4 regions of the Streptomyces sp. NPDC012935 genome follow, and region 3 is predicted to be linked to each of the others. Evidence: riboswitches for the same ligand, from Rfam matches in the RefSeq annotation. Region 3 holds a riboswitch; each other region holds the start of a gene.
What was found. Region 3 has a riboswitch for cyclic di-AMP ahead of ACFY5C_RS31480 (M23 family metallopeptidase). Riboswitches for the same ligand answer to the same signal wherever they lie in the genome.
Positions count from the first base shown of each region.

Region 1 (5,834 bases), on a different contig from region 3:
TGATCCTCGATGCGGGGGTGCGGCGCGTGGTGACGGCTTGGCGGGAGCCGGACACGTTTGTGGCCGGGGCCGACGGGAGCGGGCTGCTGGCGGGGGAGGGGGTGGATGTCGTGGTCCTGCCGGAATACGAGGGGCGGGCCAAGGCTCCGAATGGGCATCTGCTGCCCTGACCGTCCCGCCCGACGGGGGCGCAAAACACTGGTCAGGGCGGGGCCGGGGAAACGCGTGTGCATCTTGTCCTGCGGATGGCGTACTATTGAGTCATCGCCGCGGGGTGGAGCAGCTCGGTAGCTCGCTGGGCTCATAACCCAGAGGTCGCAGGTTCAAATCCTGTCCCCGCTACTGATGACTCAGGGCCGGAACTGATCAGTTCCGGCCCTGAGTGTTTTCCGCCCGACTGCGCCGCAGCTCGTCCGGTCGGCCCTCACCACTCGCCCCGCACTCCCGCGTCGGCAACCCTGGTGAGGTGGAGCAACGGCGGATCTCGTACGCACGCCGGTTCGTCCGGCTGCTCCCCGCCCTGCTGATCGCGGCCGGCGGCGTGTACGACTCCGTCACACCCACGGACTTCACCGGCGCCCCCTTCTTCACCGCGGCACCCCTGATCGCCGCCCCGCTCTACTCGCAACGCGGCACCGTCCTCACGGGCGTCGTGGCCGTCGCAGCACTCCTCGTGCTGCGCATCCTGCGCGGCGGCCTTCCCAGCGCCGAGGTGATCACGGAGCTGGCCACCGTGGTGACCGTCTCCGTCCTCGCCGTCCTCATCAACGTCCTCGTCCGCCGCAGCGACGAACGCCTCGCCTCCGCCCGCGAGATCGCCGAGGCCGCGCAGCGCGCCGTACTGCCCGAGCCCGCCGAGCGGATCGGCGGCTTCCAGATCGCGGCACGGTACGAGGCGGCGCAGGAGGGCGCCTCCATCGGCGGCGACCTGTATGCCGTGCAGGACAGCCCGCACGGTCTCCGGGTCGTCGTGGGGGACGTGCGCGGCAAGGGCATCGGGGCGGTGGGCGCGGTAGCCGTGGTCATCGGGGCCTTCCGGGAGGCCGCCGAGCAGGAGAGCACGCTGGAGGCGGTCGCACAGCGCCTGGAGCGGGCGCTGCTGCGCGAGCGTGACCGGCGCGAGTGGGCCGAGTCGGCCGAGAGGTTCACCACTGTCGTACTTGCCGAGCTGCCGCACGCCAGGGGGGTCGTGCGCCTCGTCAACCGCGGGCATCCATCACCCCTGTTGCTGTACGCCGACGGCACCGTGCGCTCGCTGCCCGCCGCCGAGCCGGCGCTGCCACTGGGCATGCGGGAGCTGGGCGTCTGGCCCGACCGGGCTCAGGAGGTCGACTGTCCGAGCGGGGCCACGCTGCTCCTGTACACCGATGGCCTGTCCGAGGCGCGGGACGGCAGCGGCCTCTTCTACGACCCCGAGGCGGGCCTCGCGGGGCGCGCCAACGCCCGCCGCGAGCCGGTCGCGCTCCTCGGCGTACTCGCGGCGGAGGCGCGGCGGCACTCCGGCGGCGGGATGGCGGACGACATGGCCCTCATCGCCGTACGACGGCCGTGATGTCACGGGGCGTGACCGGGCGACCCCCCTCCGCATAACAACTGACGCACCGTCAACACTCATGTGGTGCCTGAGGTCTGGCCAACTCGCCCGATTTGGGCCGCTCATGACCCGTAAGTCCAGCCGAAAATCGTTAATGATCAAGTGGAACAGCTTGGAATCCGCACCCCGCGTCTATTAACGTTCGATAACGCAGCGCGGTCGTCCCAGCCGTCACAAGAGGCGGCTCCGTGCGCACGCGCCGAATCTCGAAAGGGAACCGGGGAACCACCACCTTGGGGTGAATCGCGCAAATACCACCGTGAACTCACGGGCGGTATACGCGCGTAGGAGACCTTCCTGCTCCGAACCCGTCAGCTAACCCGGTAGGCGAGAAGGAAGGAAAGGAGTACGCCCACGTGGCGTCCAACCGGCCTGCCCAGCAAGCCCCGTTCGTGCCGAGTCAGCGCAGCACCGACACCTTCGGCTACGACCGCGACCGCACCGACGAGGGCCCGTTCGAGGAGTGGAACCCCACCGCGGAGTCCCTTCGTCCCGTACGTGGCAGGCATCGCGTCTCCAAGCAGCGCGGCGGGGGACTCGCCCGCAGCTCCACGGTTCTCGGCGTCGGTGTCATAGCCGCCGTCGGCGCGGGCGGCATGGCCAGCGCGAACAGCGGCAAGCCGCCGGTCGCCATCACCATGCCGGACCTGCCCCTGATCTCGGACGACTCCTCCGAGCCCGCCGAGGACGCGGCCACCGCGCTCAGCACCATGGGCGAGACCTACGAGGAGACCGCGCAGGGCGGTTCCGACGCCGGTGAGGCGCTGCGGAGCCGGATCATCGCGCAGGCCGAGTACCAGCAGGACCAGATCGACAGCAAGGCCGCCGCAGCCGCGGTCGCCGCCGCCGAGAAGGAGGCCGCCGACGCGGCCGCCAAGGCGGAGCAGGAAGCCAAGGCCAAGGCCGCCGCCGCGAAGGCCGAGGCCGAGGAGGAGGCCCGCAAGAAGGCCGAGGCCGAGCGCCTCGCCGAGCTGGCCAAGCAGTACACGCTGCCGACCTCCTCGTACACCCTCACCTCGACCTTCGGACAGGCCGGCGCCTACTGGTCCTCCGGCTACCACACGGGCCTCGACTTCGCCGCTCCCTCGGGCACACTGATCAAGGCCGTGCACAGCGGCACGATCACGTTCGCCGGCTGGGACGGCTCGTACGGCTACAAGACCGAGCTCACCCTCGACGACGGCACCGAGGTCTGGTTCGCGCACCAGTCCTCGATCAGCGTCAGCGTGGGCCAGAAGGTCAACACCGGCGACGTCATCGGCCGCGTGGGAGCCACGGGCAACGTGACCGGTGCCCACCTCCACCTCGAGGTGCACCCCGGCGGCAGCTCGAGCGGCATCGACCCGCTCGCGTGGCTGCGCGGCAAGGGGCTCACGCCCTGAGGCGTTACGTCCTCTGCCTCTGCTAGTTCCCTGCCGAAGCCCGTCCACACCTCTTCCCCGGCGATCCTGTCCTGATCCCCGGCAGTCCTGACGGCGTCCCCCCGACGTCAGGGCTGCCGGTTCGGAGCGCCGGGGTCCGCTTGTTTACGGGAACTTTGCGCCTCTCCCGGAAGATCGGCCTCAGCCACGGACGTTGATGTCGAGCATGACTTCTCTGCGCAAGCTCGGCTCCTCCGACCTCGAGGTCTTCCCGCTCTGCCTCGGCGGCAACGTCTTCGGCTGGACCGCCGACGAGCCCCAGTCCTTCGCCGTCCTCGACGCGTACACCGAAGCGGGCGGCAACTTCATCGACACGGCCGACTCGTACTCGGCGTGGGTCGAGGGCAACGTGGGCGGCGAGTCCGAGACAGTCATCGGCCACTGGCTGAAGGCGCGCGGCAACCGTGCGGACGTCGTGATCGCCACGAAGGTCAGCCAGCACCCCGACTTCCAGGGCCTCACCGCCGCCAACATCAAGGCGGCCGCGGACGCCTCACTGCGCCGCCTCGGCACCGACCACATCGACCTCTACTACACCCACTTCGACAAGCCGGAAGTGCCGGTCGAGGAGATCGTCGGCGCGCTGGACGAGCTGGTGAAGGCGGGCAAGGTGCGGCACATCGCCGCCTCCAACATCTCCGCGGAGCGGCTGGAGGCGTCCCTCGCCTTCTCCGACCGCGAAGGCCTGGCCCGCTACGTCGCCCTCCAGCCCCACTACAACCTGGTCTCCCGCGACACCTACGAGGGCGAACTCCAGAACCTCGCCGAACGGCAAGGCCTGGCAGCGGTCCCGTACTACGCCCTGGCGGCCGGGTTCCTCACGGGCAAGTACCGCGCCGGTACGGCAGTGGACAGCCCCCGCGCCCAGGGCGCCGGCAAGCACGCGCAGACCGAGCGGGGCCGCAGGGTGCTGGCGGTGCTGGACGAGATCGCGTCCGCCCACGAGGTGCCGGTGGCCACGGTGGCCCTGTCCTGGCTCGCGGCCCGGCCGACGGTCACGGCCCCGATCGCCTCGGCACGGACGCTGGAGCAGCTGCCGGCGTTGCTGAGGGTGGCGGAGCTGACCTTGACGGACGAGGAACTGGGGAGGCTCACGGCAGCCTCGGCCTGATCCGCCCCCGCCCCACGGTCACGTCCGATAGGGGTTGTACGCGGGGGAGGGCGTCGTCGTTCCGTACCCCGCGTACCCGTTCCCGTACGGCTGCCAGTGAGCAGGCGCCCCGTACCCATGAGCCGGCGGCCATGGCTGCGCGGCGGCCACCGCGTGCTCCAGTGCCGGCCGCGCGACCTCGCGGCGTCGCCAGAGCTCGTGCAGCAACTCCCGTTCCCGTACGACGAAGTCGGTGCCGGCCCGCCCGCGGCGCCCCCGGTGCCGCAGGAACGCCAGCGACGTGGCGTAGGCCTCGTACTGCGCCACCGCCCGCGCCGCCGTCCGCCCGCCGTGGCGGCGCGCGTACTGCCGGGCCACCCGCCGGTCCCGCATCGAGCCCAGTGCGTACGGCTCGCTCGGCGACAGCCACCCGGTGACGACGTAGGCGGGCAGCTCCTCGCGCACGGTCCTCAGCTCGCGCTGGCGGGTCCAGATCACCAGCCAGGTCAGCAGCCCGAACGCGGGCACCATGAAGGCCGCGTACACCGCGAAGAACCCGAACTCGCCGAAGGCCGACGAGCCGTTCCACAGGGCGTGCATGCCCATGGCGAGCAGCAGCCCGGAGAGGGGGAGGAGGACCCGCCGCACGTGCTGCCGTTCGCCCGAGAGCGCGGCGATGCCGAAGCCGATGCCGGTCAGGACGGTGAAGAGCGGGTGCGCGAAGGGCGACATGATCACGCGGACGAAGAAGGTCGCCGCGGTGACGGAGGCGATGCCGCGGTCGCCGGAGAGCTGGTCGGTGCCGAAGGCGGTGCCGAGGTAGAGGATGTTCTCGGTGAAGGCGAAACCGGTGGCGGTGACGCCGGCTATCACCACGCCGTCGACGATGCCGGTGAAGTCCCGCCTGCGGAAGAGGAAGACCAGCAGGACGGCCGCGGCCTTCGCGATCTCCTCCACTACGGGCGCTATGACGGTGGCGCCGAGGGTGTCCGCGTGCGACGGATCGGCCGTCGCGGTGGCTATCCATCGGGTAGCGAAGCTGTTGGCGACGATCGCTATCAGCGCTGCCGCGCAGGCGCCCCAGGCGAAGGAGAACAGCAGATTGCGCCACGGGCCCGGTTCGACCCGGTCCAGCCACCGGAACGATGCGACGAGCAGTGGTACGGGCAGGACGGCCAGGCCGAGCCCGACCAGGAACCCTTCGGTGCCGGTCTGTTCACGCACCAGGGCGAGGATGACCAGCCCGGAGAGCGCGAGCAGGGTGCTGAGCGCGCCGTAGCGCACCCATCGCTTCTGCCACCAGTGCGCGTGCCGCAGTGCGCCGCCGGTGGGACCGGTGGGGTGCGTGGGGTACGGGGGACAGGTGGCCACGGCATTGACCCTAACGAGGCAGTGGCGCCGCCCGCAGCAGCGCGAGGGGGCTCGGGCGCCGGTGGGGTTTGCTGTCGGTGGTCTGGTCGGTGCTGGTCTCGGTGCTGGTTTCGGTGCCGGTCTCGGTGCTGTGCTTCCCGCTGCTCCTACCGCTGTACGCGGCGGAAGAGCAGGTCGTTCACCACATGACCCTTGTCCAGTCCCTGACCCTCGAAACGGGTCAGCGGCCGGAACTCCGGACGGGGCGAGAATCCGCCGTCTGCCTGTGTGTTCTCGAAGTCGGGGTGCGCGGTCAACACTTCGAGCATCTGTTCGGCGTACGGCTCCCAGTCGGTGGCGCAGTGCACCAGACCGCCGG
Region 1 covers NZ_JBIBBC010000002.1:20,175-26,008, reverse strand. Annotated here, with positions in the region: gene ACFY5C_RS05415 (dihydrofolate reductase family protein) at 1-170, shown strand, start outside; tRNA gene ACFY5C_RS05410 (tRNA-Met) at 269-342, shown strand; gene ACFY5C_RS05405 (PP2C family protein-serine/threonine phosphatase) at 467-1,552, shown strand; cyclic di-AMP (ydaO/yuaA leader) riboswitch at 1,782-1,939, shown strand; gene ACFY5C_RS05400 (M23 family metallopeptidase) at 1,951-2,976, shown strand; gene ACFY5C_RS05395 (aldo/keto reductase) at 3,182-4,126, shown strand; gene ACFY5C_RS05390 (PrsW family intramembrane metalloprotease) at 4,145-5,476, opposite strand; gene trmB (tRNA (guanosine(46)-N7)-methyltransferase TrmB) at 5,623-5,834, opposite strand, start outside.
Region 1: it holds a riboswitch for cyclic di-AMP, as region 3 does, so the genes downstream of both, ACFY5C_RS05400 (M23 family metallopeptidase) here and ACFY5C_RS31480 (M23 family metallopeptidase) in region 3, are expected to answer to the same signal.

Region 2 (5,834 bases), on a different contig from region 3:
CCGCCAGCCATGCCGCGACCGCGATCCACAGCAGGGCCTCGCCGGGGGTCCTGAGCCACGGCACGTCCAACGCGGCGGCGACAGAGAGTGCCGCCGCGGCGGTCATGCCCATGGGGAACACGGTGGCCCAGCGGCGTACGTCGTAGCGCAGCCGTGGCCGGACGATCTCGGCGATGAGCAGAGCGGCGTACCAGGCCAGGTCCAGGACCAGCAGGGCGACGGTCACCGTGCGCAGGGCGTCGGTGTCGTCCTCGTTCCAGAGGTACAGGCTCGGGCTGTCGGCGGACAGGAGCTTCGAGCCGGCGAGGGCGGAGATGGCGAGGGCGCCGCCCGCAACCCAGTGGTCGCCTGCGCCCTTGGTCACTTGCCGCAGGTCGAAGCGGGTCAGAGCGATGACGTAGAGCACCAGGCCGAGCCAGAACAGCACGAGTGCCGTGTGGGCGAGCCATGCCGTGGACTCGGTCGCGGCGAGGGTTGCGGCCAGGACGGCCAGGCCCTGTGTGGCCACGCAGCCGAGGAAGACCCCGCCGGGCATGCGAGGGTGCCAGCGCCGTACTACGGCGATGAGGAGACCCGGCCAGAGCAGGGCCGCCAGGGCGAGGAGGGCTTTGGCGAGGGGCTGCCAGCCGAGGGTGGCGAAGCGGGTGCCGAGAACCGTCGTGGCGGCGATGGCGGTGAGGGCGGCGGGAGTGGCGGCCTCCTTGAGCCACCTGGCGCGGTCCCACAGGAGCCTTGCGGTGAAGTCGCCGGCGAGGGCCAGCCAGGCTGCGCAGGCGAGGGCGAGGGTGATTCGGGACAGGGTTTCGTAGCCGGTCTGGTGGAGCGCGACCGACAGGATGCCGGTTGCCATGACGGCGGCGCCGGCTGTGGGGGGACGTCGCGACCACCAGGTGTGGAGAGGGGATGTGGCGGTGGTCGTGGGGGCGGGCATGGGGTCGATGCTAGGGAGTGGGGGGTGTGGGGTGGGTGGGGGCACGCGCGTGTGCAGGGTGAAATGCGCGTGGCGGTTGAGCGCCGGGATGCCTGCGGCGGCCCGCTCGGGTGAGTGGGAGTGCCGGTAGCGCCTGCGGCTGTGGGGCGGGTCGGGGCCGTGCCGGGGGGTCCGTCCTCGGTCGGGCGGTTGCTGTCTCTCAAGAGGTGCTGTCTCTTGACGCCCGCCGCTGCGGGCGGGCACCCCCCGGCACGTCCCCTTGCCGCCGTACGCGACTGCGGGTGCGTTTCGCACCACTACGCGCGCGTGGCGGAGAAAGGGCGCCACGCGCGCGTGTGTGCTCGTCAGGCCGGGCGGACCACGCTGTGGATCGACGACTCTCCGTCGTAGTAGATCGACTCCTCGCGGACGTACGTGCCGGGCTTCGGGGCGTGGATCATCATGCCGTTGCCGATGTAGAGGCCTACGTGCGTGATGTCGTCGTAGAAGAAGACCAGGTCGCCGGGCTTGGCGCTGGAGACGGCGACCGTGGTGCCTGCGTTGACCTGGTCGTAGGTGACGCGGGGGATGTCGACGCCTGCGGCCTTCCAGGCGGCCTGGGTGAGGCCGGAGCAGTCGTAGGAGTCAGGGCCGGTGGCGCCCCAGACGTACGGCTTGCCCACCTGGGAGCGGGCGAAGGCCAGCGCCTTCTCGGCCTTGGTGGCGTACGAGGGGTCCGACGCGGACGAGTCGGAGGAGGACGAGTCGGAGGAGGACGAGTCGGACGAGGAGTCCTCGCTCTCCTGTTGCTGGGCCGCCTCCTGACGTCGGCGCTCGGCCGCCTCTTGCTGGCGGGCCAGTTCCGCTGCCTTGCGGGCGGCCTCCTCCTGCTTGCGCTTCTCGATCGCGGCGAGGCGGGCCTTCTCCTCCGCCGTCAGTTGCGAGAGCAGTTCGCGTGCGTCGGCGAGCTTCTTCTGGACGGTCGACTTGGCCGTCTGGAGGTCGTTCTGCGACTCGGTGAGCGTTTCGAGGCTCTGAGTGGCCTCCTGACGCTTCTTCATCGTCGCGGACTGCTGGGTGAAGTAGTCGTCGACCGACTCCTTCTGACGGCCCGTCATGCGGTCCATCAGCTGGGACTGGTCGAAGTAGTCCTGTGGGGTGTCCGCCAGGAGGAAGGTCGCCGTGTCGGGGGCCGAGGCTCCCGTGCGGTACTGGGCGGCTGCGTTGCGGCCGAGTTCCTCACGTGCGTCGTTGAGCTTCTGGGTGCGCCGGGCGACGTCGTCGAGGAGAGTGTCGACGTGCTTGCGCTGCTTCGCGGTCTTCTCTTTGGCCGCGTTGTACTTCTCGGTCGCGGACTCCGCCTGGCGGTAGAGGTCGTCGACCTTCTTCTCGACCTCTTCGAGGCTCGGCTTGTCGTCCGTCGAGGGGCTCGCGTTGGCCGTCTGGGACAGCAGGGCGACGGACGTGAGGGCCGCCGTGGCGAAGGCGGGGGTCCGTATGCCTGCTACGCGCGTACCAGAGGGACGCGACTTGCGGTGCGACGCCAAGGGAGGCGACTCCTTCCATGCTCCGCCTACCGAGTTAGCTGTCGGGTTCGGGCGGGTGTTTCGGAAGGGTTGCCCTACGGCCGTTCCCCGGGCGGGAGTCGGGCCGATTCACCCCAAGTTCGGTGGGTCCCCGGCTCCGGGTGCACGGCGGCGCTCCGGACTCGGCGGAGGCCGTGCGGCCCGGCGACGTTCGCCGGTGGGGGTCGTACGGCCTGTCCGGCACGGTAGCCAACTCGTGTGGCCCCTGTGAAGGTTGATGTTCGATATGCCCGATACATTTTCGTGACCTTGGCGATGTGTGCCGTGGATCGGGGTGGATGTGGGGCTGTTGGTGGCAGGTTGCGGGATTCAGGGGGATGGGGTGTGTATCGGCGGAATTGGTTCGGTTTGGTTCGAGGGGTTGCGGATCGTAATGGGATGGTTCTGGAGGGTGAGGGGGGTGCTCGGGTGTGCGGGGTTTGAAGATCGGTGAGTGCTGAAACAGGTGATGTTCTCAGGGCGGCGGCGGGCTGTCAGTGGGGCGCCCTAGACTCGGAGAGCGATGAGCAGCCTCTTTGACGACAGCTTCCTGGCGGACCTCCAGGCCCCGCGGGCCCATGCGGACGAACCCCCGCCGCCGCCCGAGGACGAACACGCTCCGGAGCCGGTTCCGGACGATCTGTTCGGCGGGAAGTTCGACGTGCCGCCGGACCGGGACGAGTACTACCGCGACGGCGCCCCCCGCCCGGCCCTGGACGCGGCCGCGCTGCTGGAGGGGCTGAACGAGAACCAGCGTGCCGCCGTCGTCCACTCCGGCAGCCCGCTGCTCATCGTGGCCGGTGCCGGGTCCGGCAAGACGCGGGTGCTCACCCATCGCATCGCGCACCTGCTGGCCGAGCGGAATGTGCATCCGGGGCAGATTCTCGCGATCACCTTCACCAACAAGGCCGCGGGCGAGATGAAGGAGCGCGTCGAGCAGCTCGTCGGCCCGCGCGCGAACGCGATGTGGGTGATGACCTTCCACAGCGCGTGCGTGCGCATCCTGCGGAGGGAGAGCAAGAAGCTCGGGTTCACCTCGTCCTTCTCGATCTACGACGCCGCCGACAGCAAGCGTCTGATGGCGCTGGTGTGTCGTGATCTGGACCTCGATCCCAAGCGGTTCCCGCCCAAGTCCTTCAGCGCCAAGATCAGCAACCTCAAGAACGAGCTGATCGACGAGGAGGACTTCGCCGCCCAGGCGACGGACGGCTTCGAGAAGACCCTCGCTCAGGCGTATGCGCTGTACCAGTCGCGGTTGCGGGAGGCCAACGCCCTCGACTTCGACGACCTGATCATGACGACGGTCAACCTGCTGCGCGCCTTCCCGGACGTCGCCGAGCACTACCGCCGCCGCTTCCGTCATGTGCTGGTGGACGAGTACCAGGACACCAACCACGCGCAGTACGCGTTGGTGCGCGAGCTCGTCGGTACCGGTGAGCACCCCGTCGACGTGCCGCCGAGCGAGGCCGACATCCCGCCCGCCGAGCTGTGTGTGGTGGGTGACGCAGACCAGTCGATCTACGCCTTCCGGGGCGCCACCATCCGCAACATCCTCCAGTTCGAGGAGGACTACCCGGACGCGACGACGATCCTGCTGGAGCAGAACTACCGCTCCAGCCAGACGATCCTGACCGCCGCCAACGCGGTCATCGAGCGCAATGAGTCGCGGCGCCCCAAGAACCTGTGGACCAACGCGGGCGCGGGCGCGCGCATCACCGGCTATGTCGCGGACACCGAGCACGACGAGGCGCAGTTCGTCGCCGACGAAATAGACCGACTGACGGACGCGGGCGATGCGAAGGCCGGTGACGTCGCCGTCTTCTACCGGACGAACGCACAGTCCCGTGTCTTCGAAGAGGTCTTCATCCGTGTCGGCCTGCCCTACAAGGTCGTCGGCGGGGTCCGGTTCTACGAGCGCAAGGAGGTCCGGGACGTCCTGGCCTACCTGCGCGTGCTGGCCAACCCCGAGGACTCCGTGCCGCTGCGGCGGATCCTGAACGTCCCCAAGCGGGGCATCGGCGACCGCGCCGAGGCGATGATCGACGCGCTCGCACAGCGGGAGAAGATCAGCTTCCCGCAGGCACTGCGGCGGGTCGACGAGGCGTACGGCATGGCCGCGCGGTCGACGAACGCCGTCAGGCGGTTCAACACGCTGATGGAGGAGCTCCGTACGATCGTCGAGTCCGGCGTGGGACCGGCGACCGTTCTGGAGGCGGTTCTCGAACGGACCGGGTACCTGGCCGAGTTGCAGGCCTCCACCGACCCCCAGGACGAGACCCGTATCGAGAACCTTCAGGAACTCGCGGCCGTGGCCCTGGAGTTCGAGCAGGAATCGGCCGAGGGTGAGGCCTCCGGCGGGCTCGCGGCCTTCCTGGAGCGGGTCGCGCTCGTCGCCGACTCCGACCAGATCCCCGACGAGGAGGAGGACGGCTCAGGCGTCATCACCCTGATGACCCTGCACACCGCCAAAGGCCTGGAGTTCCCGGTCGTCTTCCTCACCGGCATGGAGGACGGCGTCTTCCCGCACATGCGCGCCCTCGGTCAGGCCAAGGAGCTGGAGGAGGAGCGGCGGCTCGCGTACGTCGGCATCACGCGCGCGCGTGAGCGGCTGTATCTGACGCGGTCGTCGATGCGGAGTGCGTGGGGGCAGCCTTCGTACAACCCGCCGTCCCGTTTCCTGGAGGAGATCCCGGCGGCGCACGTGGACTGGAAGCGGACGGGGGCGACCGCGCCCGTGTCCTCCGGTCCGGCGGCCGGCGTGGCGGCCTCGCTGTCCTCGTCCCGCTCGCGCTCCTCCGCGTCGGGGGCGTCCGGATTCGCCACCCGGCGGACCTCGGAGAAGCCGGTCGTCCAGCTGGCGGTCGGCGACCGGGTCACGCACGACCAGTTCGGGCTCGGCACCGTCACGGCGGTCAAGGGCACGGGCGGGAACGCGGAGGCGACGATCGACTTCGGGGACACCAAGCCGAAGCGGTTGCTGCTGCGGTATGCGCCGGTGGAGAAGCTGTAGCGCTGACAAGCGTGCGTCCCCGCTGAGGTGTTGAGGAGCGGGGGCGCTGGGCGCACAAGGCAGTCGGTGGTTGCCAGGGAGGTCGGCGGACTGCCTACGACGGGTCGAGGCCGTGGCTGCGCAGCCAGGACAGTGGGTCTATCGCCGAGCCGCCGCCCGGGCGCACCTCGAAGTGCAGGTGCGGGCCGGTCGAGTTGCCGGAGTTGCCGGAGTACGCGATCGGGTCGCCGGCCTTCACCGTCGTACCGGAGGCGACACGGTAGCTGGAGAGGTGGCAGTACCACGTCTCCGTGCCGTCCTTGGCGGTCACGATCATCATGTTGCCGTAAGCGCTGTTCCACTGCGTGCG
Region 2 covers NZ_JBIBBC010000021.1:88,388-94,221, forward strand. Annotated here, with positions in the region: gene ACFY5C_RS35610 (tellurite resistance/C4-dicarboxylate transporter family protein) at 1-931, opposite strand, end outside; gene ACFY5C_RS35615 (NlpC/P60 family protein) at 1,276-2,457, opposite strand; cyclic di-AMP (ydaO/yuaA leader) riboswitch at 2,466-2,634, opposite strand; gene pcrA (DNA helicase PcrA) at 2,999-5,485, shown strand; gene ACFY5C_RS35625 (M23 family metallopeptidase) at 5,580-5,834, opposite strand, start outside.
Region 2: it holds a riboswitch for cyclic di-AMP, as region 3 does, so the genes downstream of both, ACFY5C_RS35615 (NlpC/P60 family protein) here and ACFY5C_RS31480 (M23 family metallopeptidase) in region 3, are expected to answer to the same signal.

Region 3 (5,834 bases):
AGGGCGGACACCGTGGCGTGCGGCAGCCGCGTGGCGCGCACCGCATGGCCCTGCGGCGCCGCGCCGCCATGTCGCGCGCCCTGCACCACGACCAGCGGCTTGGCCGCCGCCGTACGCCGGGCGAGGCGGTTGAACTTGCGCGGGTTGCCGATGGACTCCAGGTACATCAGGGCGACGTCGGTGTCCGGGTCGTCGTACCAGTACTGAAGGACGTCGTTGCCGGACACGTCGGCCCGGTTGCCGGACGAGACGAAGGTCGAGACACCGGTGACGCCGGTCACGCCGCCGCCTCGCCGGTGGAGCCGGGACAGCAGCGCGATGCCGATCGCGCCGGACTGGGCGAACAGCCCGATGCGACCCGGGCGGGGCATCTCGGGGGCCAGGGAGGCGTTCAGCCGGACGCCGGCGGAGGTGTTGATGATCCCGAAGGCGTTCGGCCCGATGATGCGCATGCCGTACGCGCGTGCCTGCCTTACGAGTTCACGCTGCCGCTCGCGGCCGTCGGGCCCGCTCTCGGCGTATCCGGCGGAGAGCACGACCAGCCCCTGCACGCCGTGCTCGCCGCATTCGGCGACGACCTCGGGGACGTACGCGGCCGGGACGGCGACCACCGCGAGGTCGACCTGTTCGTCGATGTCAGGCATGGAGCGGTGCGCGGGCACTCCGTCGAGTTCCTTGAGGTCATCCGGGAACGCCCTGTTCACCGCGTACAGCCGACCCGTGAACCCGGCGTCCCTGATGTTGCCCAGGACGCTGCGGCCCACCCCGCCGGGGGTGCGGCCCGCGCCGACGACGGCGACCGAGCCGGGCACCAGCAGCCGCTGCACGGACCGTGCCTCGGCGCGCTGTTCGCGCGCGTACTGCACGGCGAGCGAGCGGTCCGTCGGCTCCAGGTCGAACTCCAGGCGGACGACGCCGTCCTCGAAGCTGCGTTTCTGGGTGTACCCGGCGTCCGTGAACACCTTGATCATTTTGTTGTTGGCGGGCAGCACCTCGGCGGCGAAGCGGCGGATGCCTCGCTCGCGGGCGACAGCGCCGATGTGTTCGAGCAGGGCGGATGCGACGCCGCGGCCCTGGTGGGCGTCCTGGACGAGGAAGGCGACCTCGGCCTCGTCGGCGGGGGCGGAGGCGGGCATTCCGTCGGCGCCGATCCGGTCGTAGCGTACGGTGGCGATGAACTCGCCGCCCACCGTGGCCGCGAGTCCCACCCGGTCCACAAAGTCGTGGTGCGTGAAGCGGTGGACGTCCTTTGCGGACAGTCGCGGGTAGGGCGCGAAGAAGCGGTAGTACTTCGACTCGTCCGACACCTGCTCGTAGAAGCTGACCAGGCGCTCGGCGTCATCAACGGTGATGGGGCGGATGCGCGCGGTGCCGCCGTCGCGCAGCACCACGTCGGCTTCCCAGTGGGCGGGGTACGCGTGCCTGTCCAAGGCGCTCTGCATGGGGCCCAGAGTACGGCTCGCGTACGACAACGGCGCGAGGCAGTCTGTTCAGGACGTACGTGGGGTCGAGGCCGCGACCCGACGGTCACCTCAGGAGGGGACGCTCGTCAGACGTTCGTCCAGTTCCGTCGTGCTTCACGGGTGTGGGAAACTGGTCTAGACAACCCTGAACACCGAAGGGCAGCATCACATGGCTGAGCGCCGCGTCAACGTCGGCTGGGCCGAGGGCCTCCACGCCCGCCCCGCCTCCATCTTCGTCCGAGCCGCCACGGCCACAGGCGTCCCGGTGACGATCGCCAAGGCCGACGGCAACCCCGTCAACGCGGCCTCCATGCTGGCCGTCCTGGGCCTGGGTGCCCAGGGCGGCGAGGAGATCGTCCTCGCCTCCGACGCCGAGGGTGCGGACGCCGCTCTCGACCGTCTGGCGAAGCTGGTCTCCGAAGGCCTCGAGGAGCTGCCCGAGACGGTCTGAATGACCTGAGCGGGACTCCAGCAAGCGGTGAAGCCGCGTCCGTCATTCCGGCGGGCGCGGCTTCGCTGTTCCGCGTCAGATTGCTTCGCGTTTCCGGGCGAGCGCTCCCGCCTTCGGGGCAGGCGGGCCGAGAATTACCCGCACACCCGAAAAATGGCAGCGGAAATTCCCCGCCTCCGAATATCACCTCTTTGTATACGGCTCCCGTGTTAATGCCGCAGGCTCGGCATGTTTACGGGATGTTGCGAATTCCTCACGCGCTCCGTGCGATCACCGCGGGAGCCGAAGCGCAGCCGGTGCGCGGAGATCGAGCGCTCGGCGTGCAGCGCTGTGATCGCGCGGGCGCGCTCGCCGTCACCGCGCGCCACGGCGTCCACGATCGCGCCGTGCTCGGTCCAGGACTCCGCGGGATCGGCCGGTGCCTCGACGGCGTACATCCAGGCGATCTTGTGGCGCAGCAGGGTCAGCATCGAGGTCAGGGCAGGGCTGCCGGAGGCCTGGGCCAGCGTCTCGTGGAACCAGCCGCCCAGGGAGCGCAGGTCCTCGCTGTTTCCCCGCCGGGCCCGCTCCTGGCCCAGTCTGACCAGTCCGCGCAGGACCTTCAGATGGGCCTCGGTGCGCCGCTGAGCGGCCCGGGAGGCGCCGAGCGGCTCCAGGAGGGCGCGCATCTCCAGCAGGTCGGCGGCCTCCTGTTCGCTCGGCTCGGCGACGCACGCGCCCGCGTGCCGCCGGGTCACCACGAAGCCCTCCGCCTCCAGGGTGCGCAGGGCCTCGCGCACGGGGACGCGGGAGACGCCGTAGCGACGGGCGAGGAGTTCCTCGGTGAGCCGGCCGCCGCGCGCGTGGACCCCGGCGACGATGTCGTCCCGGATCGCGGTGCATACCGAGTGCGCCGGAATACGCATGACCGACCTCCGCCTTAATCCCCGTGAAACGTCTACGAATGACGTGTGTTCAGCGACTCTATTGCAACCGGCGGGAATTTCCGACGGCGGGCCGGAATCCATGGATATTTTTTGGACAGCGGGTCGTTCGAAACGCTGAAAGCCCCGGCTCGGGGAGCCGGGGCTTTCGGAAGACGCGGTGCGGGCGTCAGCGGTGGGGCGTCAGATGTTCACGCCGTGCGAGCGCAGGTAGGCGACGGGGTCGATGTCGGAGCCGTACTCCTGCGTCGTGCGGGCCTCGAAGTGCAGGTGCGGCCCGGTGACGTTGCCGGTGGCGCCGGACAGTCCGATCTGCTGACCGGGGGTGACCGTCTGGCCCACCGAGACGGCTATGGACGACATGTGGCCGTACTGGGTGTACGTGCCGTCGTTCATCTTGATCACGACCTGATTGCCGTACGACCCGCCCCAGCCGGCCTCCACGACGGTGCCGGAGGCCACCGAGTGGACCGAGGTGCCGCTGGCGGCGTGGAAGTCGACGCCGGTGTGGCTGCCGGAGGACCAGACGGCGCCGCCGGCCTTGTAGCCCGTGGAGACGTACGAGCCGGAGATCGGGGCGACGTAGGACAGCAGGCGCTTGCGCTCGGCCTCGCGGGCGGCGCGCTCCTTGGCCTCGCGCTCCTTCTTCGCCTGCGCGGCCGCCTTCTTGCGCGCGGCTTCCTCGGCGGCCTTCTTGCGGGCCGCGGCCTCCTTGGCGGCCTGCTCCTGGGCGGCGGCCTGGGCGTCGATCTGGTCGGCGATCGAGTTCTCGACGGAGACGACGGGTATGAGGCCGGTCTGCTCGACGGCCGGTTCGGCGGCGAGAGCCGGGGCGGCCAGGGTGCCGATGACGCCGGTGGCGGTGAGTGCGGCGACGCCCGCGGCGCGGGCGGTGGTGCGTTCGAAGCGGCTGGGACGGCGGTGCTTGCCCGTGGAACGCTTCCCGGTGGCGCAGGTGAACGCCATGAAGTGGCTGGTCCTTTCCTTCCTTCTCGCCTACCGGGTTAGCTGACGGGTTCGGAGCAGGAAGGTCTCCTACGGACCCCCTCGCGGCTGCGCGGGCGTCCGATTCACCCCAGGGACTTCGATGGGTCCCCGGCTCCCCTGGCTCGCGCCGTACGGGGACTCGGCGATGACTGTCCGGTGCCGCGGGCGCGGCGCAGTGCCTGACGGACAGCCCGGAAGACGCTAAACGGGGCATCTTTCAATCCCCAAACGGATCCGGCCTTTTGTAGTGCATCCCACAGGTCAGACAGGCAACCTCTCCCTCAATTCGGGCATAAAGGGGCCCTGGTGACTCTTCCGTCACCAGGGCCCCTCCGCGTGCGTGCCGTCTCCGGCGCCGCGCCTGTCCCCTACTCGGCCGCCACGACGCTGACTTCGCCGATGCGGAGGGCCTCGACGGCCTCCCGGATCTCGGCCGCGTCGCCGACCAGGATCGTCACCAGACGGTCGACCGGGAAGGCGCTCACGGCCGCCGCGGTGGCTTCGACGGTGCCGGTCGCGGCGAGCTGCTGGTACAGCGTGGCCTGGAAGTCGTCGGGCAGGTGCTGCTCGACCTGGTCGGCCAGCGTGCTCGCCACGGCCGCTGCCGTCTCGTACTTCAGCGGCGCCACCCCGACGAGGTTCTGCACGGCGAAGTCCCGCTCGGCGTCGGTGAGTCCCTCGTCGGCGACACCACGCAGGACCTTCCAGAGGTCGTCCAGGGCGGGGCCGGTGTTCGGGGTGTCGACGGAGCCGCTGATGGCGAGCATCGCCGCACCCGAGCCGTCCGGGGCGGACCGCAGGACCTGCCCGAACGCGCGCACACCGTAGGTGTAGCCCTTCTCCTCGCGCAGGACCTTGTCCAGACGGGAGGTGAGGGTGCCGCCCAGGCAGTACGTGCCGAGCACCTGCGCGGGCCAGACGCGGTCGTGCCGGTCGGGGCCGACGCGGCCGATCAGCAGCTGCGTCTGGACGGCGCCGGGGCGGTCCACGATGACGACGCGCCCGGTGTCGTCGGCGGTCACCGGCGGAACCGGCCGGGGCTGGGCCGCGGAGCCGGTCCAGGCACCCAGGGTGTCGCCGAGCAGGGCGTCGAGGTCGACGCCGGTGAGGTCGCCGACGACCACGACGGTGGACGTCGCCGGGCGCACATGCCGCTCGTAGAAGGCACGTACCCCCGCGGAGTCGATGCCGGCGACCGTGTCCTCGGTGCCCTGGCGCGGGCGGGACATGCGCGAGGTCGCCGGGAACAGCTGCCGGGACAGCTCCTTGGCGGCGCGGCGCGAGGGGTTGGCCAGCTCGTGCGGGATCTCGTCGAGACGGTTGCGCACCAGGCGCTCGACCTCGGCGTCCTCGAACGCGGGCGCCCTGAGCGCGTCGGCGAGCAGGCCGAGCGCCTTCGGCAGCCGGGAGACGGGCACCTCGAGGCTGACGCGGACGCCGGGGTGATCGGCGTACGCGTCGAGCGTGGCGCCGCAGCGCTCCAGCTCGGCGGCGAACTCCTCGGCGGTGTGCTTGTCGGTGCCCTCCGAGAAGGCACGCGCCATGATCGTGGCGATGCCGTCCAGGCCCTTCGGCTCGGCCTCCAGGGGCGTGTCCAGGAGGACCTCGACGGCGACGACCCGCTGACCGGGGCGGTGGCAGCGCAGGACCGTCAGGCCGTTGTCCAGCTTGCCGCGCTCCGGTGCCGGGAACGCCCAGGGCCGGGCCTGGCCGGCCTGGGGCTGCGGGTGGAACTCCATGCTGGCGAGCTCGGTCACTGCGCCGACTCCTCGTTCTCGTCGGTGGTCCCGGCGGGTGCGGCCCCGTCGGCGGCGGCTTCCAGGTCCTCGGCCTCGTCGGCGACCGGCTCGTACACCAGCACCGCGCGGTTGTCGGGACGCAGACGGGCCTGGGCGACCGCCTGGACCTCCTCGGCGGTGACGTCGAGGACACGCTGCACGGCGGTGAAGGCGAGCTGCGGGTCGCCGAACAGGACGGCGTACCGGCACAGTTCGTCGGCGCGGCCCGCGA
Region 3 covers NZ_JBIBBC010000016.1:110,511-116,344, reverse strand. Annotated here, with positions in the region: gene ACFY5C_RS31495 (GNAT family N-acetyltransferase) at 1-1,442, opposite strand, end outside; gene ACFY5C_RS31490 (HPr family phosphocarrier protein) at 1,633-1,914, shown strand; gene ACFY5C_RS31485 (GntR family transcriptional regulator) at 2,124-2,819, opposite strand; gene ACFY5C_RS31480 (M23 family metallopeptidase) at 3,021-3,803, opposite strand; cyclic di-AMP (ydaO/yuaA leader) riboswitch at 3,817-3,979, opposite strand; gene ACFY5C_RS31475 (M16 family metallopeptidase) at 4,193-5,581, opposite strand; gene ACFY5C_RS31470 (M16 family metallopeptidase) at 5,578-5,834, opposite strand, start outside.

Region 4 (5,834 bases), on a different contig from region 3:
GCGCCGCCGGATGTAGTCCTCATGCGCCGAGCGATACGCGGCGGCCAGCTCCGGATCCGACTCCAGCCGCGCAGTCATCTCCTTCATCACGCCGTTCGCCTCCAGCGTGCCGATCGCCGACGACGCCTTCGGGCACGTCAAGTAGTACAGCGTCGGGAAGGGGGTGCCGTCCGGCAGCCGCGGGGCCGTCTCGACGACGTCCGGCTGCCCGCACGGGCACCGGTGCGCGATCGCGCGCAGCCCGCGCGGGGGACGGCCGAGCTGCTGCTTGAAGGCCTCGACGTCCGCGTCGGTGGGCTCGGTGCGCGGGGTGGGCGGCGGGGCGGATTCCATGCCTGTCTTTCTGTCTGTTCTCGTCGGCGGTCTGTCGACCGGTCCGGACGATCGGGTCACTGCCGGGACGCGTCGGCCTTGTCGACCCCGTCCCAGATGTTCGCGTACCAGGGGCGGTCGGCCGCACCCAGCTCGGCGCGCGACTGCTTGGCCGCGTCCGGGTCGATCACGACGTAGCCGGTCTCCCCCGGCATCACATAATGCAGCCGCAGCCGGATCTGCTGCTCGGCGTAGGCGTCGTCCTGCCAGCGTGCCTTGACGTCGCGCAGTTGCTCGACCCGCTGCGCGGCCTCTTCCTTCTGCCGCTGCATGTCGGCGATCTCGGCACGCTGGGAGACGTACTGCCTTATCGGGTAGGCGAGCGCCACGACCATGGAGCAGACGACCAGCGCGAGCAGCGCGGCGCGTCCGGTGAGCCTGGAGCGCCGGGCCTGCCGCTTGGTCTGGGAGCGGTAGACACGGGCCGCCGTCTGCTCGCCGAGCAACCGGATCCTGGTCGCGGTGGAGAACCGGTCCCGATCCTTGACGGCCATGTCCCGCCTCCCGTTTCACATGCGTACGTCCCCGCACACGGTACGGGACCGAGTACGGGGACGTACGTACGACTGGCTAAGGCTCACCCCAGGTTGGGGCTCAGCGGCTCCGCGGCTTCAGCGGCTCAGCCCTTGAAGCGCGGGAACGCGCTGCGGCCGGCGTACACCGCCGCGTCGTCGAGGATCTCCTCGATGCGCAGCAGCTGGTTGTACTTGGCGACGCGCTCGGAGCGGGCCGGGGCGCCGGTCTTGATCTGGCCGCAGTTGGTGGCGACGGCCAGGTCGGCGATGGTGACGTCCTCGGTCTCGCCGGAGCGGTGCGACATCATGCACTTGAAGCCGCTGCGCTGGGCCAGCTCGACGGCGTCCAGGGTCTCGGTCAGCGAGCCGATCTGGTTGACCTTGACCAGGAGCGCGTTGGCGGCGCCCTCGTCGATGCCGCGGGCCAGGCGCTCCGGGTTGGTGACGAACAGGTCGTCGCCGACGAGCTGGACCTTGTCACCGAGCTTGTCGGTGATGGTCTTCCAGCCGTCCCAGTCGTCCTCGAACAGCGGGTCCTCGATGGAGACGAGCGGGTACGCGTCGACGAGCTCCGCGTAGTACTCGGTCATCTCGGCGGCGGAGCGCTCCTTGCCCTCGAAGGTGTAGACGCCGTCCTTGTAGAACTCGGACGCGGCGACGTCGAGCGCGAGGGCGATCTGCTCGCCGGGGGTGTAGCCGGCCTCCTTGATGGCCTCGAGGATGAGGTCGAGGGCCTCGCGGTTGGAGCCGAGGTTCGGGGCGAAGCCGCCCTCGTCGCCGAGGCCGGTGGCCAGGCCCTTGCTCTTCAGGACCTTCTTCAGCGTGTGGTAGACCTCGGCGCCCCAGCGCAGGGCCTCGGAGAAGGACTCCGCGCCGATCGGAGCGATCATGAACTCCTGGATGTCCACGTTGGAGTCGGCGTGCGAGCCGCCGTTCAGGATGTTCATCATCGGCACCGGCAGCAGGTGCGCGTTGGGGCCGCCCAGGTAGCGGAACAGCGGGAGGTCGCTGGCCTCGGAGGCGGCGTGGGCGACGGCGAGCGAGACGCCGAGGATGGCGTTGGCGCCGAGGGAGCCCTTGTTGTCGGTGGCGTCCAGGTCGAACATCGCCTGGTCGATCAGGCGCTGCTCGGTGGCGTCGTAGCCGACCAGCTCCGGGCCGATCTGCTCGATGACGGCGAGGACGGCCTTCTCGACGCCCTTGCCGAGGTAGCGGTTCGAGTCGCCGTCGCGGAGCTCGATGGCCTCGAAGGCGCCCGTGGAAGCGCCGGACGGAACGGCGGCACGACCGGTGCTGCCGTCGTCGAGGCCGACCTCGACCTCGACCGTGGGATTGCCTCGGGAGTCCAGGATTTCCCGGGCTACGACGACGTCGATGGACGGCACGAGTATCTCCTTCTTGGGATGTGAAGCACTGTGTCGCTGGTGGTGCGGGGCTGTGAGCCTTGCGACTAGAGCCTAACCGCCCCGGGGACATCGGCAGCCGACCGACCGTCCCGTGGACAGGACCGAACCGTACCCATTGTTCCCTACCGGAACAAAGGGTGGGTGACTTACAGGGAAAGAAAAAGCCCCGCCCCGGTGCGTACGGGGGAACACGCACCGGAGCGGGGAGCCCGTGGGGGACGGGGGTGACCCTCACGAGGTCTTCATGATGAGTTCCACGGATGTGAGGGCACTGTGGTTCAGCTATTGGCCGCGTACTACTTCAGGTGCAGCTGCTGACCCGGGTAGATCAGGTCGGCGTCCTCGACGATGTCCTTGTTCAGCTGGAACAGCTTCTCCCAGCCGCCCTTGACCTTCTCCGCCTCGGCGATCGAGCTGAGGGTGTCACCCTTGGCGACCTTGTACTCGCCGTCGCCCTTCTTGACCTTCTTGCCGGTCGGGGTGGTGACGGTCTTGGTCGACTTCTTGGCGGCCGGACGCTCGGCGGAGCGGGAGGCCGACTGCTGCTCGGTGGAGCGCGGGGTGCTCTCGGTGCTCTGCGAGGAACCGCTCGAGGAGGCGCCGGAGCCGTTGTACGCGGCGCTCGACAGGCCGGTGCCGCAGTTCGGCCAGGCACCCTTGCCCTGGCCCGCGAGAACCTTCTCGGCGATCTCGATCTGCTGGGCCTTGGTGGCCTTGTCGGCGGTGGCGGCGTACGCCGTGCCGCCGTACGCGGCCCAGGTGGAGGCGGAGAACTGCAGACCGCCGTAGTAGCCGTTGCCGGTGTTGATGGACCAGTTGCCGCCGGCCTCGCACTGGGCGACGGCGTCCCACTCGGAGGCGGTGGCGGCGGAGGCGCTGCCGGCCGCCATCAGCGGGGCGGCGACGGCGGCGGCGCCGGTGACGCCGACGGCGGCTATGGCGCGGGCGGCCTTGGACGGACGACGGTGCTTGCCCTTGCTGGAAAACAGCATGGTTGGATCCCCTCACCGACGCCTGCGAGGTGAGCTGTCGGGTTCGGGCCAGATGAGTTGCCCGGCCGCGCTCGTCCGCCTTTCGGCTCGCGTTGCGCGGCTTCACCCCAAGCCGACTCCGGCCGTGCGGCCCCGAAGGGCCTCAACTGCCGGACCCGGCGCTTACCTTGGGTCCCCCGCTCCTGCCTACGGCGCTTGACGCGACGACTGTTCCCGGGCGGCCACTGGCAGGATTCGGCGTTGCGGCAGCCGGGGCTCGTGGTGACGAGCGATCACGACCGTAGACACCCGATTCCCGGAATTACAAAGACGATCAGGGCTTCTGAGATCTATCTCTCACCGCATCCAAAACGGACATTAGGGTGCGAAAGGTGGCGCGAACTCCCACTGTTTTTCGCCCTGTTCGGCCCTTATTCGACGGGGACGTCCAGGGTCTGACCGGGGACGATGTCGTTCGCGTCGCCACCGATGGCGCCCTTGTTCGCGTCGTACAGCGCCCGCCACCCGCCGTCGAGGTCAAGGGAGTCGGCGATGGAGGCCAGAGTGTCGCCGGCGCGGACCTTGTACGAGGCGTGGCGACCGGAGGACTCGGGCGCCGGGTCGGCTGTCTCACTCTCGTCGGCACTCGGCCCGCGGTGCCGCCCGGAGCCTGCCGCCTCCCCGGAGAGCGCGCCGGTGTCGACGAGGCTCCAGGCGCCCACCTCTTGCACCCAGTTGTCCTGATTATCCCCGTCCGGGGTCTCCACGGGGGAGCTGTCGGGCGACTTGGAGTCCTTGGCGTCGGGTGACGCGTCAGGCTTCGCCGAGCTGTCCGCCTTGGATGACGAAGAGGGGGAGGAAGAGGGAGAAGAGGATGAATCCCGGGGCGATTCGGACGAACCGCTGGGAGATTCACTCGACGAGCCCGATGAACCCGACGGGCCGTCGGTCGGGTCCGACGAGTTCGAGGAACCCGACGAGTTAGACGAATTGGACGAACTCGACGAGCCGGACGAATCAAGCAATCCAGAGGATCCGGACACCTCGGAGGGTGAGTCGTCCTCCACTCCGGTGTCGAGGTCGACCAAGCCGTTCTTCGGGGTGAGCCCGTTGAGCACCGCGCAGGTGCCCCAGGGCTTGGTCCCCTGGTCGGCGAGGATGGCCTGCGCCACGGCGATCTGCTGGGAGCGGCTCGCCAGGTCGGGACGCGGGGCGTAGTCGAGGCCGCCGTACTGCTCCCAGTCGTCCTGGGTCAGCTGCAGTCCGCCGTAGTGCCCGTTGCCCTCGTCCGTGCTCCACGAGCCGCCGCTCTCGCACTCGGCCACCTTGTCCCACACGGTGCCGTCGGCAGCGCTGGCGCCCGTGGCGCCGAGCAGCGGGATGGCAATGGCGGACCCGGTCACTCCGGCCGCGACGAGGAGAGCCGGAGCCTGGCGGGGGCGACGGTGACGACCGTTCCCGGAGAGCATGCGGGGACCTTTCACGAGGCAGCAGTGACCGCGGCGCGCGAAACCTGGCGCCGTCGTTGATCCGTGAACGTATAGGCATTCGATCACTTGTCACAAGTTAATGCCGCGTAGATCACGTGAAGATCACAGAGTTGAGCGCGTGTCACGTTTGACGAGGTGGACGAACTCACCCAACTGGTGTGAAATCCACCGGAAGTGTGCGCAGGCCCCGCATGATGAGACCTCCGCGCCACCTCAACTCCCCTGGGTCCACGGCGAGTCGGAGATCCGGGAGACGGGTGAGGAGGGTGGCGAGGGCCGTCTGACCCTCCAGTCGGGCGAGCGGGGCCCCGAGGCAGTAGTGGATGCCGTGGCCGTAGCCGAGGTGCTGGTTGTCGCGGCGGCCGAGGTCGAGCACATCGGGCTCGGCGAACCGCTCCGGGTCCCGGTCGGCGGCTGCCAGCACGACGAGAACGGGGTCGCCGGCGGCGATGCCCTGCCCGCCGACGGTGAGCGGCTCGGTGGCGAAGCGCCAGGTGGCGAGCTCCACGGGGCCGTCGTAGCGCAGGAGTTCCTCCACGCCGGTTTCGAGGAGGCCGGTCTCCTCGGCGGCGAGGGACGTCTGCAGGCGGGCGCGCTGCTCGGGGTGGGTGAGCAGCGCGTAGACGCCGTTGCCGATCAGATTCACGGTCGTCTCAAAACCGGCAAACAGCAGGATAAAGGCCATCGCCGCGGCCTCGTTCTCGGTGAGATGCTCACCGTGGTCGGAGGCCCGGATGAGACCGGAGATGAGGTCCTCACCGGGCGTGGGTTCCTCGGGCAGGGCTTCCCGCTTGCGGTGGATGAGGTCGGCCAGATAGCCGCGCATCTTCTTCACCGACCGCGCGACACCGCCGCGAGGGCCGCCCTGGTGGCGGATCATCATGCCCGCCCAGTCCCGGAAGTCGTCCTGGTCCTCGCGGGGGACGCCGAGCAGGTCGCAGATGGCATAGATGGGGAGCGGGAACGCGAACTCGTGGATGAGATCGGCGCTCCCCTTCGCCGCGAACCCGTCGATCAGATGGTCCGTGAGCTCCTGCACCCGGGGGGCGAACTCGGCGACCCTGCGGGGCGTGAAGGCCT
Region 4 covers NZ_JBIBBC010000006.1:360,839-366,672, reverse strand. Annotated here, with positions in the region: gene ACFY5C_RS18080 (DUF501 domain-containing protein) at 1-333, opposite strand, end outside; gene ACFY5C_RS18075 (septum formation initiator family protein) at 390-866, opposite strand; gene eno (phosphopyruvate hydratase) at 992-2,272, opposite strand; gene ACFY5C_RS18065 (transglycosylase family protein) at 2,590-3,285, opposite strand; cyclic di-AMP (ydaO/yuaA leader) riboswitch at 3,290-3,489, opposite strand; gene ACFY5C_RS18060 (transglycosylase family protein) at 3,696-4,733, opposite strand; gene ACFY5C_RS18055 (cytochrome P450) at 4,900-5,834, opposite strand, start outside.
Region 4: it holds a riboswitch for cyclic di-AMP, as region 3 does, so the genes downstream of both, ACFY5C_RS18065 (transglycosylase family protein) here and ACFY5C_RS31480 (M23 family metallopeptidase) in region 3, are expected to answer to the same signal.